3 regions of the Pseudomonas sp. Stari2 genome follow, and region 3 is predicted to be linked to each of the others. Evidence: predicted binding sites of a transcription regulator. Region 3 holds the regulator's gene; each other region holds the start of a gene.

Evidence for each region. Region 3 encodes FliA, which starts transcription of late flagellar genes. Its sites were predicted from a motif close to CTAAAGTTTNNNNNNNNNNNGCCGNTAA; they were not measured.
Region 1: NH234_RS16345 (methyl-accepting chemotaxis protein) is a predicted target of FliA. The motif match lies at 1,837-1,864, and genes of this name have one in related genera.
Region 2: NH234_RS02815 (methyl-accepting chemotaxis protein) is a predicted target of FliA. The motif match lies at 1,363-1,390, and genes of this name have one in related genera.

What each region holds. Positions count from the first base shown of each region.
Region 1 is NZ_CP099760.1:3,634,857-3,638,133, reverse strand. It holds gene NH234_RS16345 (methyl-accepting chemotaxis protein) at 1-1,769, opposite strand, end outside; gene NH234_RS16340 (hypothetical protein) at 2,151-2,684, shown strand; gene NH234_RS16335 (GNAT family N-acetyltransferase) at 2,722-3,277, opposite strand, start outside.
Region 2 is NZ_CP099760.1:629,386-632,662, forward strand. It holds gene NH234_RS02815 (methyl-accepting chemotaxis protein) at 1-1,320, opposite strand, end outside; gene NH234_RS02820 (16S rRNA (uracil(1498)-N(3))-methyltransferase) at 1,427-2,134, opposite strand; gene tatC (twin-arginine translocase subunit TatC) at 2,131-2,919, opposite strand; gene tatB (Sec-independent protein translocase protein TatB) at 2,916-3,277, opposite strand, start outside.
Region 3 is NZ_CP099760.1:1,993,388-1,996,664, reverse strand. It holds gene NH234_RS09175 (chemotaxis protein CheA) at 1-77, opposite strand, end outside; gene NH234_RS09170 (protein phosphatase CheZ) at 115-903, opposite strand; gene NH234_RS09165 (chemotaxis response regulator CheY) at 921-1,292, opposite strand; gene fliA (RNA polymerase sigma factor FliA) at 1,460-2,200, opposite strand; gene fleN (flagellar synthesis regulator FleN) at 2,197-3,027, opposite strand; gene flhF (flagellar biosynthesis protein FlhF) at 3,141-3,277, opposite strand, start outside.

The DNA of each region.
Region 1 (3,277 bases), 1.6 Mb from region 3:
ATGTCATCGAGACCTGTGGTAACCCGGGCGGTGGCATCGGCAGCGGACTGGCAACTGGCCTGGGTGTTTTCCATGGCGCTGACCGAAGAGCTCACACCCTGGGTCAGGCGGGCCAGCATTTCGTTGATTTCCGAGGTACTGGCCTGGGTGCGGGCGGCGAGGGCGCGTACCTCATCGGCGACCACGGCGAAACCGCGGCCCTGTTCACCGGCGCGGGCGGCTTCGATGGCGGCGTTCAGCGCAAGCAGGTTGGTCTGGCCGGCGATGGCGCCGATCACACCGAGGATTTCGGTAATGCGCTGGGCGTCCTGTTGCATGTTTTCGACTTTGTGAGTGGCACTGGCCACTTCATCGATCAGCGCCACGACACTGCTGGTCGCTTCACCCACCACGACCCGTGAGCGGTCGGCATTTTCGTTGGCACGCTGGGTAAACGCAGCGGTTTCGGCAGCGTTCTGCGCAACGCTTTCTGCGGTGGAACTCATCTCGTTGATGGCGGTGACGGTCTGGTCGGTTTCCGAGGCGTGGCGCAACAGGATCTGGCTGGTGTGTGCCGAGGTGCGTTGCAGGTTGTCGAGGCTCGAAGCCATGGCGCCGGTGGCCTGGGTGACTTCGCCGATCATGTTCTGCAGATAGGCGATGAAGGTGTTGACCGAGTGACCGATCGCGCCGAGTTCGTCTTCGGCGCGGATGGTGATACGGCGGGTCAGGTCGGCATCGCCGCTGGACAGCGAATCAATGTTGGCCTTGAGCGCTTTCATGCGCGCAACCAGTTGGCGAATCGCGTAGACCTGCAGCAGCACCAGCAGGAACACCAGCGGAATCTGCAACAGGCTGAGGCTGCTGAGTACGTCGTCACGTTGCGCGGTGAGCATTTTGGTCGGCAGTGCAGTGGCGAGGAACCACGGCGTGCCTTCGATCGGGCGCATGAAGAAAGTGCTGGCTTCACCGTTGTTGTCGAACTCGACGCGCTGGGCCTGATCACGTTGTTGCAGGCCAGCTTTTACCTGGCTGGCGAACGGTGAACTGCCGGCAAGCTCGCTGATATTTTTCAACACGATCGGGCCATTGATGCGCGAGCTGTTACTGATGATCTTGCCGTCGGCCTCGACGATCAGCATTTCGGCGCTGAGGTCTTTTTCCTTGCGCGCTACCAGGTCGTTGAAGAAGCCCAGCGTCACGTCGATGGTCGACACGCCCCAGGTCGTACCGTTTTTCTGAATGGCCATGGCGCAGTTGGTGCGCGGCTCGGCGCTGGCATCATCTTTATAGGCAGCGGCCCAGGCGCACTGGCCGCGCGGGGTTTGCAGGCCGCCCTTGTACCAGCTCTGGTCGTAATAGTTGGGGGCTGCGTCGCTGTTCCAGAAAGTGTTCACAGCGAGTTTGCCGGAGCTGTCGCGGTGCCAGAAGGTGCTGAACTTGTTACGTCCCGCCTCACGCTGGCCGGGCAATGGCCAGATACCACCGCCGAACACTTTCAGTTCGCCGTACTGATCCACCAGCCCCGGCAGCACGGTATCGATGGCCGCGCTGTCGAGCAGCGGGATGGTCTGGGTGATGCTGCGCTGCTGCGACTGAACCTTGTTCAGTTCGCCCTGGATCTGCTCGGCGACCTCAGCGATACGATTAAGTACAACCTGCTCTTCGGTATGTCGCAGTTTGGGCGCGACCAGTTGGCTGATGCCGACCACCGTCAACACCGACAGCAACAGAATGAAAAGAACCAGAAACAGCGTGTAGCGAGCCTGAATGGTACGGAATGCGGGCATGGAGACCGGTCCTTGAGCAGCGTTTCTTATTAGGGGCGAGGAGTAAAACAGTAGGGGTATCCCTTACGTATCGTCGCGCTGCGACGAAGCTTTAGGTACTCACGTGCTAAAAAACTTTGAAACGCTGACAGGCAAGTAACAAACCCGACACATGCAAACTAACCAGCCCGTTCGTTAGAGCAAAAAGCCGATTTTCGCCGACCTGGCCAGACGGCTCTGGCTCAACATCTGCGGGCCTTGCAGTGCTTTGTATCGAGAATGTACAAAATTTGTAAAAAAATGAAAAACAGATTGGTGCCTTCAGTTTGCCGGCCGATACTCCGGACAACTCAAGACGTTCCACAAGGATATTTTCATGTTCTTTTCGCAAGGAGCACGCTCATGACCGTTGGTTATACCGGCGCGTGGCAGCCCAAGGCAGGTTTGCTGGTTCGAGATGCAGGGAGCTCGGGCAAACCGGTTTCTCAAAGCGTAAAGGTCAAGCAGATGCTGGCCCTGGTCGGCAACGACCCCACCGTTCTCAATACGGCGGAAATGGACAAGCAGCGTTTGCACAAGAACATCAAGGGATTCGATCCGGAAAACGTCTCTCCCAAGCAGTTGGGCAAACTGGCGGATTTCCTGCGCAGTCGGGGCCTTATTTCCGAAGTGACCTCGATGACACTGCTCAATGCCGGTGACAAGTTCGATCGCTTCGGCATTCAGAAAGACCCGGATGCCAAGTTCAATGCGCTGGAATATTTCGCCACGCAACTGGACACCATCAACAACAACAGCCTCAAGGGCAACAAGTACGCCAATACATTGATCCCGGAGTACAAGAAAGCCATTTATGTGCTGCAGAGCCTGAAAACCTACGGACAGGGCGGTGAACGTGCGCCTCCGACCGACAAAGGTGTCAGCGCCAAGGCATGACCCTGCAACGACAAGCCCCCGACAAGGGGGCTTGTTGTTATTGCGCCACGCTCGCCTTTTTCCCTTGCAGGTCATCGTGCAGCCGCTGCATCTGCGGGCAAATCAACGTCAGCGAGGGTGGTTTTGCGCCGCGATGAAACAACGCCAGCCATCCTGCACCTCGTTCATCCGGCGCCAGTCCGATGAACACGAAACCCGCCGTCGTCAGCGCGTGGCAAGCGCTATCAAACCCCTGCGCCAGCCTCAGCCGGATTGAAATGAGCCAATGCACCGGCAGTTCCTGCAACTGCTTGAGCAAACAGCTATCAAGTGCCTTGAAAGTCCCTTCATATCGATCCCACCGCTGTTCAAGATGCACCGGTTCGCCCACCCATGGCGCGACCCTTTCCTGCGTCCCGAACACACTGCACATCTGCTGCATGAAGTCTCTACAGCTGTCGGGCCATGCCAGGGCTGGAAGCGGCCGCCGGTTTCCATCGATGGGCAGGTACCCGATGACGAGCGACTCCCGTGCCGAGGCGTCATGCGGAGACGGGACACCGTCGGGCAGCCATCCCGTATTGTGAAAGCCGAGGCAGGCTGCCATGCGCTGG
Region 2 (3,277 bases), 1.4 Mb from region 3:
GGCTTCGCCGACCACTTTGTCGCCTTCGCGGGCCTGTTGGTCAGCGGCGACGGCTGCTTCCGAAGCTTCCTCGGCGTTGCGCGCGACTTCCTGCACGGTGGCAGCCATTTCGTTCATGGCGGTGGCGACCTGATCGGTCTCGATCTTCTGATTGTTCACACCGGCGCTGGTCTGCTCGGTCACGGCCGACAGTTCTTCGGCGGCGCTGGCGATCTGGGTGACGCCGTCGCTGATGCCACCGATCAGTTCGCGCAGACCCTGGGTCATGCTCAGCATCGAACGCTGCAACTGGCCGAGTTCGTCGCGACGCTGGGAGATCAGGTTGTGGGTCAGGTCACCAGCGGCCACGCGCTCGGCGACTTTCAGGGTCTGCTCCAGCGGGATGATGATCTGCCGGGTGATCGCCCAGGCGGCGAGCAGGCCGAAGGCCACGGCCAGCAGGGTGGCGATCAGCAACTGGTTCTTGGCGCTGGCGGCATCGGTGTCACGGACGATGGTCTGGGAGTCGGTGAGCTTCTTGCTGATGTCCATCAACAGGTCGCCTTGGGTCGACATGCGGGCAAGGGCCTTGGCGCTGGCAACCTGCGAATCACGGAACTGGCTGACGGCGGCGCGATAGGCTTTCAGCGACTCGGTAGCCTGTTGCAGGTTGGCGATGTGCTGTTCCGGCAGTTTGGCCGGCAGGGTCTCGAGGTTTTTAAGGGCGTTGTCGATGGCGTCGAGGGCCGGTTGTTCGGCCTCGGCCTTGGCACTGTAGGTGTATCCGCGCACCTGGAAGCGTGCCTGCTGAATCAGCTTGCTGAGGTCGATCACCGCGTTGAACTGGGCAACGCTGTCGCCTTGCAGCATGGATTTCTCGACTTCGGCGACCTTGGCCACGGCGTTGTCAGCGGTGGCGCCGAGCTTGCTGCGGGCATCTTCGCGGTTGGCGCCGGCCTGCACCATGTCGGCGAAGGCGCGTTTGTACTCGGCGACGGCCGCCAGTTGTTGATCGACTTTCGCCGCGTCCGACGGTTGCTCGATCAGGCTGCGAGCGGTTTGCAGGCCGCTGTCGAGTTTGCCGAGCAGGTCGTTGACCGCGCCAGGGCCTTGTTCGCCACGACGCATTTCATAGTCCAGACGCGCCAAACGCAGGTCCTTGGTCAGCTCGTTGAGGCTGGAGATGAAGCCGAGTTTGTCACCGCGGCTGATGATGCCGCTCATGCCGGTCCAGCCGGTGAAGGTGATCAACAGCGTCAGCAGCAGCACCAGGCCGAAACCGATGCCCAGCTTGCGTTTGACGCTGACGTTTCCAAGATTCTCGGCTAACCAACGGTACATGCGACGACTCCCCTCGGACCACTAATTGGACTTATGGAGACTGTATCGGCTGGATGATGGCAATCTGTAACGCAATTTGTCTGGCGCCGAATGGCGCCAGAGCGGTTCAGAACAGGCGGGCGAGCAGGGCAGTGACGGCGGTTTCGACGCGCAGGATGCGATCGCCGAGTTGCACCGGTTGCAGGCCGGACTTGGCCAGCAAGTCGATCTCGTACGGAATCCAGCCACCCTCGGGGCCGATGGCCAGGGTCACCGGTTCGCTCAGGGCTCGCGGGCAGGGCGGGAAGTTGCCCGGATGACCGACCAGGCCGAGGGTGCCGTCGGTGATGGCCGGCAGGCGATCTTCGACGAATGGCTTGAAGCGCTTCTCGATAATGATTTCCGGAAGCACAGTATCGCGGGCCTGCTCGAGGCCGAGGATCAGATTCTCGCGAATCGCTTCCGGCTCGAGAAACGGCGTCTGCCAGAAACTCTTCTCGACGCGATAGCTGTTGACCAGAATCACCTTCGACACGCCCATGGTCGCCACGGTCTGGAACACCCGACGCAGCATCTTCGGGCGTGGCAGGGCGAGTACCAGGGTCAGCGGCAACTTGGCCGGCGGTGGCTGATCGAGTGTGACCCGCAGTTCGGCTTCGCCCGCTTCCAGGCGCAGCAGCTCGGCCGAGCCCATCAACCCGTTGATGCGCCCGACCCGCAGGCTGTCGCCGACTTCCGAGCGATGGACTTCCTGCATGTGGGTCAGGCGCCGATCACGCAGCACGACGCGGTCGGCCGCAATGAAATCGGCCTCTTCGAGCAACAGCAGGTTCATGGCTGGGTCGCTGGCGGCTGGTCGTTGTGGTCGTCGACGGTTTCGTCCGGGCGCTCGCGCTTGCTGACCAGGCTGCCGAACAGGATGCCGACTTCAAACAGCATCCACATCGGTACGGCCAGCAGGGTCTGGGAGAAGATGTCCGGCGGGGTCAGGATCATGCCGACCACGAAGCAGCCGATGATCACGTACGGGCGGATCTTCTTCAGGTATTTGACGTCGACCACGCCGATCCACACCAGCAGCACCACGGCCACCGGGATTTCGAACGCCACGCCGAAGGCGAAGAACAGCGTCATGACGAAATCGAGGTAGCTGGTGATGTCGGTCATCATTTCCACGCCGGCCGGGGTGGCCGAGGCGAAGAACTTGAAGATCAGCGGGAACACGAAGAAGTAGGCGAACGCCATGCCGGTGTAGAACAGCAGGATGCTGGAAATCAGCAACGGCACCGCGACACGCTTCTCGTGCTTGTACAGGCCTGGTGCGATGAAGCCCCAGATCTGATGCAGGATCACCGGGATCGCCAGGAACAGCGACACCATCATCGTCAATTTCAGCGGCGTCAGGAACGGCGACGACACGTCGGTGGCGATCATCGTCGCGCCGGCCGGCAGGTACTGGCGCAGCGGCGTCGAGACGAAGGTGTAGATCTGCTGGGTGAAGGCGAACAGCCCGGCGAAGATGATAAAGATCGCCGCGACGCAACGCAGCAGGCGGGTGCGCAACTCGGTGAGGTGCGAAACCAGCGGCATGTGCTGGTCGTTTTCGGGGAGATCGCTCATGGGGCTCGCGGCGGCAGTGTAGGGTCGTGAGGGGCCGGCGTGGTTGGCCCGGCGGCTGGAGCAACGGGTTCGATCGGTTTCATGACCGGGGCAGTTTCAGCGGCTGCGGCAGAGACGTGTTCGACGCTCGCCGGTGCATGAATCGTTTGCTCTGCGACAGGCGGTATTGGCGTCTGGTCTGCCGCCGGCTGCACTGGCGTCGGCTCCTGCTGAACCGGTGGCGTGAAGATTTTCCGCGCCTCCTGCTCCAGCGACAGGATGTGTTCGTTGTGCAGTTGCCGACGGATTTCGTCGGCACCGATTTCACGTTCAACTTCCTGTTTGATCGCGTTGAAGCTGCGCTTCAGCCGTCCGACCC
Region 3 (3,277 bases):
TCGGACAGTTGCTCAAGAATCTCGCCGGCCTCAACCAGGAAATCCTGAAGGATCTCTTCATCGGCGCCGAAGCTCATTAATGGGGTGCTCCTACAGGTCTAAAAACCCAGAAAACTAAAATCCAAGGCTGGATAACAAATCGTCCACATCGTCCTGACCGGACACAACGTCTTCTCGTTTATCGGCATGAATCTGCGGACCTTCACCCTGCGAGAGATGTTTTTGTGGATCTTTTTCAGCGAGCATTGCAGCACGGTCATGTTCGATGCCCGCAAAGCGGTCCACCTGGCTGGCCATGAGCACGAGTTTGAGCAGATTGCTTTCGACTTCGGTGACCAACTGGGTCACGCGCTTGATCACTTGACCTGTGAGGTCCTGGTAATCCTGGGCCAGCAGAATGTCGTTGAGGTTGCTCGACACTGCGCGGTTGTCGGTGCTGCTGCGTGTCAGAAAACCGTCGACCCGACGCGCCAGCTCGCGGAACTCCTCAGCCCCGACTTCACGACGCATGAAGCGTCCCCAGTCGGCACTCAATGCCTGGGCTTCGTCAGCCAGACCATTGACCACCGGCGTGGCGCTTTCCACCAGGTCCATGGTGCGGTTGGCCGCCGCTTCGGTCAGCTTGACCACATAGCTCAGGCGCTCGGTCGCATCAGTGATCTGCGACACTTCCTCGGCCTGCGGCATGTGCGGGTCGATCTGGAAGTTGACGATTGCACTGTGCAGTTCGCGCGTGAGCTTGCCGACTTCCTGGTACAGGCCACGGTCACGGGTCTGATTGAGCTCATGGATCAGTTGCACAGCGTCGCCGAACCTGCCTTTTTCAAGGCTTTCGACCAGTTCGACCGCGTGTTTTTTCAGCGTCGACTCGAAGTCGCCCTGTGAAGATTCTTTATGCTCCATAGCTCCCCCGCGCGTCATCAGCCGATGCGTTCGAAAATCTTCTCGATTTTTTCTTTCAGCGCCTGAGCCGTGAAAGGTTTGACCACGTAGCCGTTAACACCGGCCTGGGCCGCTTCGATGATCTGCTCGCGCTTGGCTTCAGCAGTCACCATCAGCACTGGCAGGTGCTTGAGTTTTTCATCGGCGCGCACGTGACGCAGCAAGTCGATACCGGTCATGCCAGGCATGTTCCAGTCGGTCACCAGAAAGTCGATGCTGCCGCTGTTGAGTACCGGAATGGCAGTGGTGCCATCGTCGGCTTCAACGGTGTTGGTGAACCCGAGGTCACGCAACAGGTTCTTGATGATCCGCCGCATCGTTGAGAAGTCATCAACGATGAGGATTTTCATGTCTTTGTTCAATTCGACCTCCAAGCAGTCTTAAACGCGCCCAGCACCTGGACGCGCCATTTCAATCAATCCGGCAAAACACTCGATGACTGTCTGGAGCACAACAGAGCAAGACCGGTGCCGTTCACCACCGCACCAGCCTCGTTCGCAGCGTCCCCACACTGCCTTCAGCGCGCTCGCCACTCCCCCAAACGCCCCCGCAAGCGGGCCGCGCACTGGCTATGTAACTGGCTGACCCGCGATTCACTGACGCCAAGGACTTCACCGATTTCCTTGAGGTTCAGCTCTTCGTCGTAGTACAGCGCCAACACCAGTCGCTCACGCTCCGGCAAATTGGCAATCGCGTCCGCCAACGCAGCCTGGAAGCGCTCATCTTCCAGATCGCGCGACGGCTCAAGATGAGCACTGGCGCCATCCTCGTGCAGCCCTTCGTGTTCGCCGTCCTGCAACAGGTCGTCGAAACTGAACAGTCGGCTGCCCAGGGTGTCATTCAAAATCCCGTAGTAATCGTCGAGACTCAATTGGAGTTCGGCCGCAACCTCGTGATCTTTAGCGTCACGGCCGGTTTTAGCTTCAATCGAGCGAATCGCGTCGCTGACCATACGGGTGTTACGGTGAACCGAGCGTGGTGCCCAGTCCCCCTTGCGTACTTCATCGAGCATGGCGCCGCGGATCCGGATGCCCGCGTACGTTTCGAAACTGGCGCCTTTGCTGGCGTCGTATTTGGTCGAGACTTCGAGCAGGCCGATCATCCCGGCCTGGATCAGGTCTTCGACCTGCACACTGGCAGGCAATCGCGCCAGCAAGTGGTAAGCAATGCGTTTGACCAGTGGCGCGTAACGCTCGATCAGTTCGTACTGCGCGTCACGTGCCGACTTCTTGTAGAAATTCATACCGCTGGCGGTCATAGCACAGGTCCTGCCGTTTGCTGCACGAGGCGCTCGACGAAAAATTCGAGGTGGCCGCGCGGGTTGGCGGGCAGCGGCCAGGTGTCGACCTTCTGTGCGATCGCCTTGAACGCCAGTGCGCACTTGGAACGCGGGAAAGCTTCATAGACCGCACGCTGCTTCTGCACCGCCTTGCGCACGCTTTCGTCGTAAGGCACCGCGCCGACGTATTGTAGGGCGACGTCAAGGAAGCGATCCGTGACCTTGGTCAACTTGGCGAACAGATTGCGACCTTCCTGCGGGCTCTGGGCCATGTTGGCCAGGACGCGGAAGCGGTTCATGCCGTAATCGCGGTTCAGCAGTTTGATCAGCGCGTAGGCGTCGGTAATCGAGGTCGGCTCGTCGCAGACCACCAGCAACACTTCTTGCGCAGCGCGAACAAAACTGACTACCGAGTCACCGATACCCGCAGCGGTGTCGATCACCAACACATCGAGATTGTCGCCGATATCGCTGAACGCCTGGATCAGGCCGGCATGCTGGGCCGGACTCAGATGAACCATGCTCTGGGTGCCAGAAGCGGCCGGCACGATGCGGATCCCGCCGGGACCTTGCAACAGCACGTCGCGCAGCTCGCAGCGGCCCTCGATCACATCGGCCAGGGTACGTTTGGGCGTGAGGCCCAGCAGAACGTCGACGTTCGCCAGACCCAGGTCGGCGTCCAGCAGCATGACCCGACGGCCAAGCTCTGCCAGCGCCAGGGACAAGTTCACTGACACGTTAGTCTTGCCGACGCCACCTTTGCCGCCGGTCACCGCGATCACCTGTACGGGATGCATGCTGCCCATGTTATTTCTTTACCTTGTCTTGCATAGACGGAGGCCACATTACTGGCTGCGCGTTCACAACCGGAACAATGCGTGGCAGACCATCGATGTAGGTACAAAAACTGTTCATTACCTCAGCCAACCTGCTTGGTCGGGCTGTGGTAGATATCAGCGAACATGTCAGCCATGGCTTCTTCGCTGGGTTCTTCCTGCATTTGCACGCTGACGGCGCGGCTGACCAATTGATGACGGCGCGGCAGATGCAGATCAT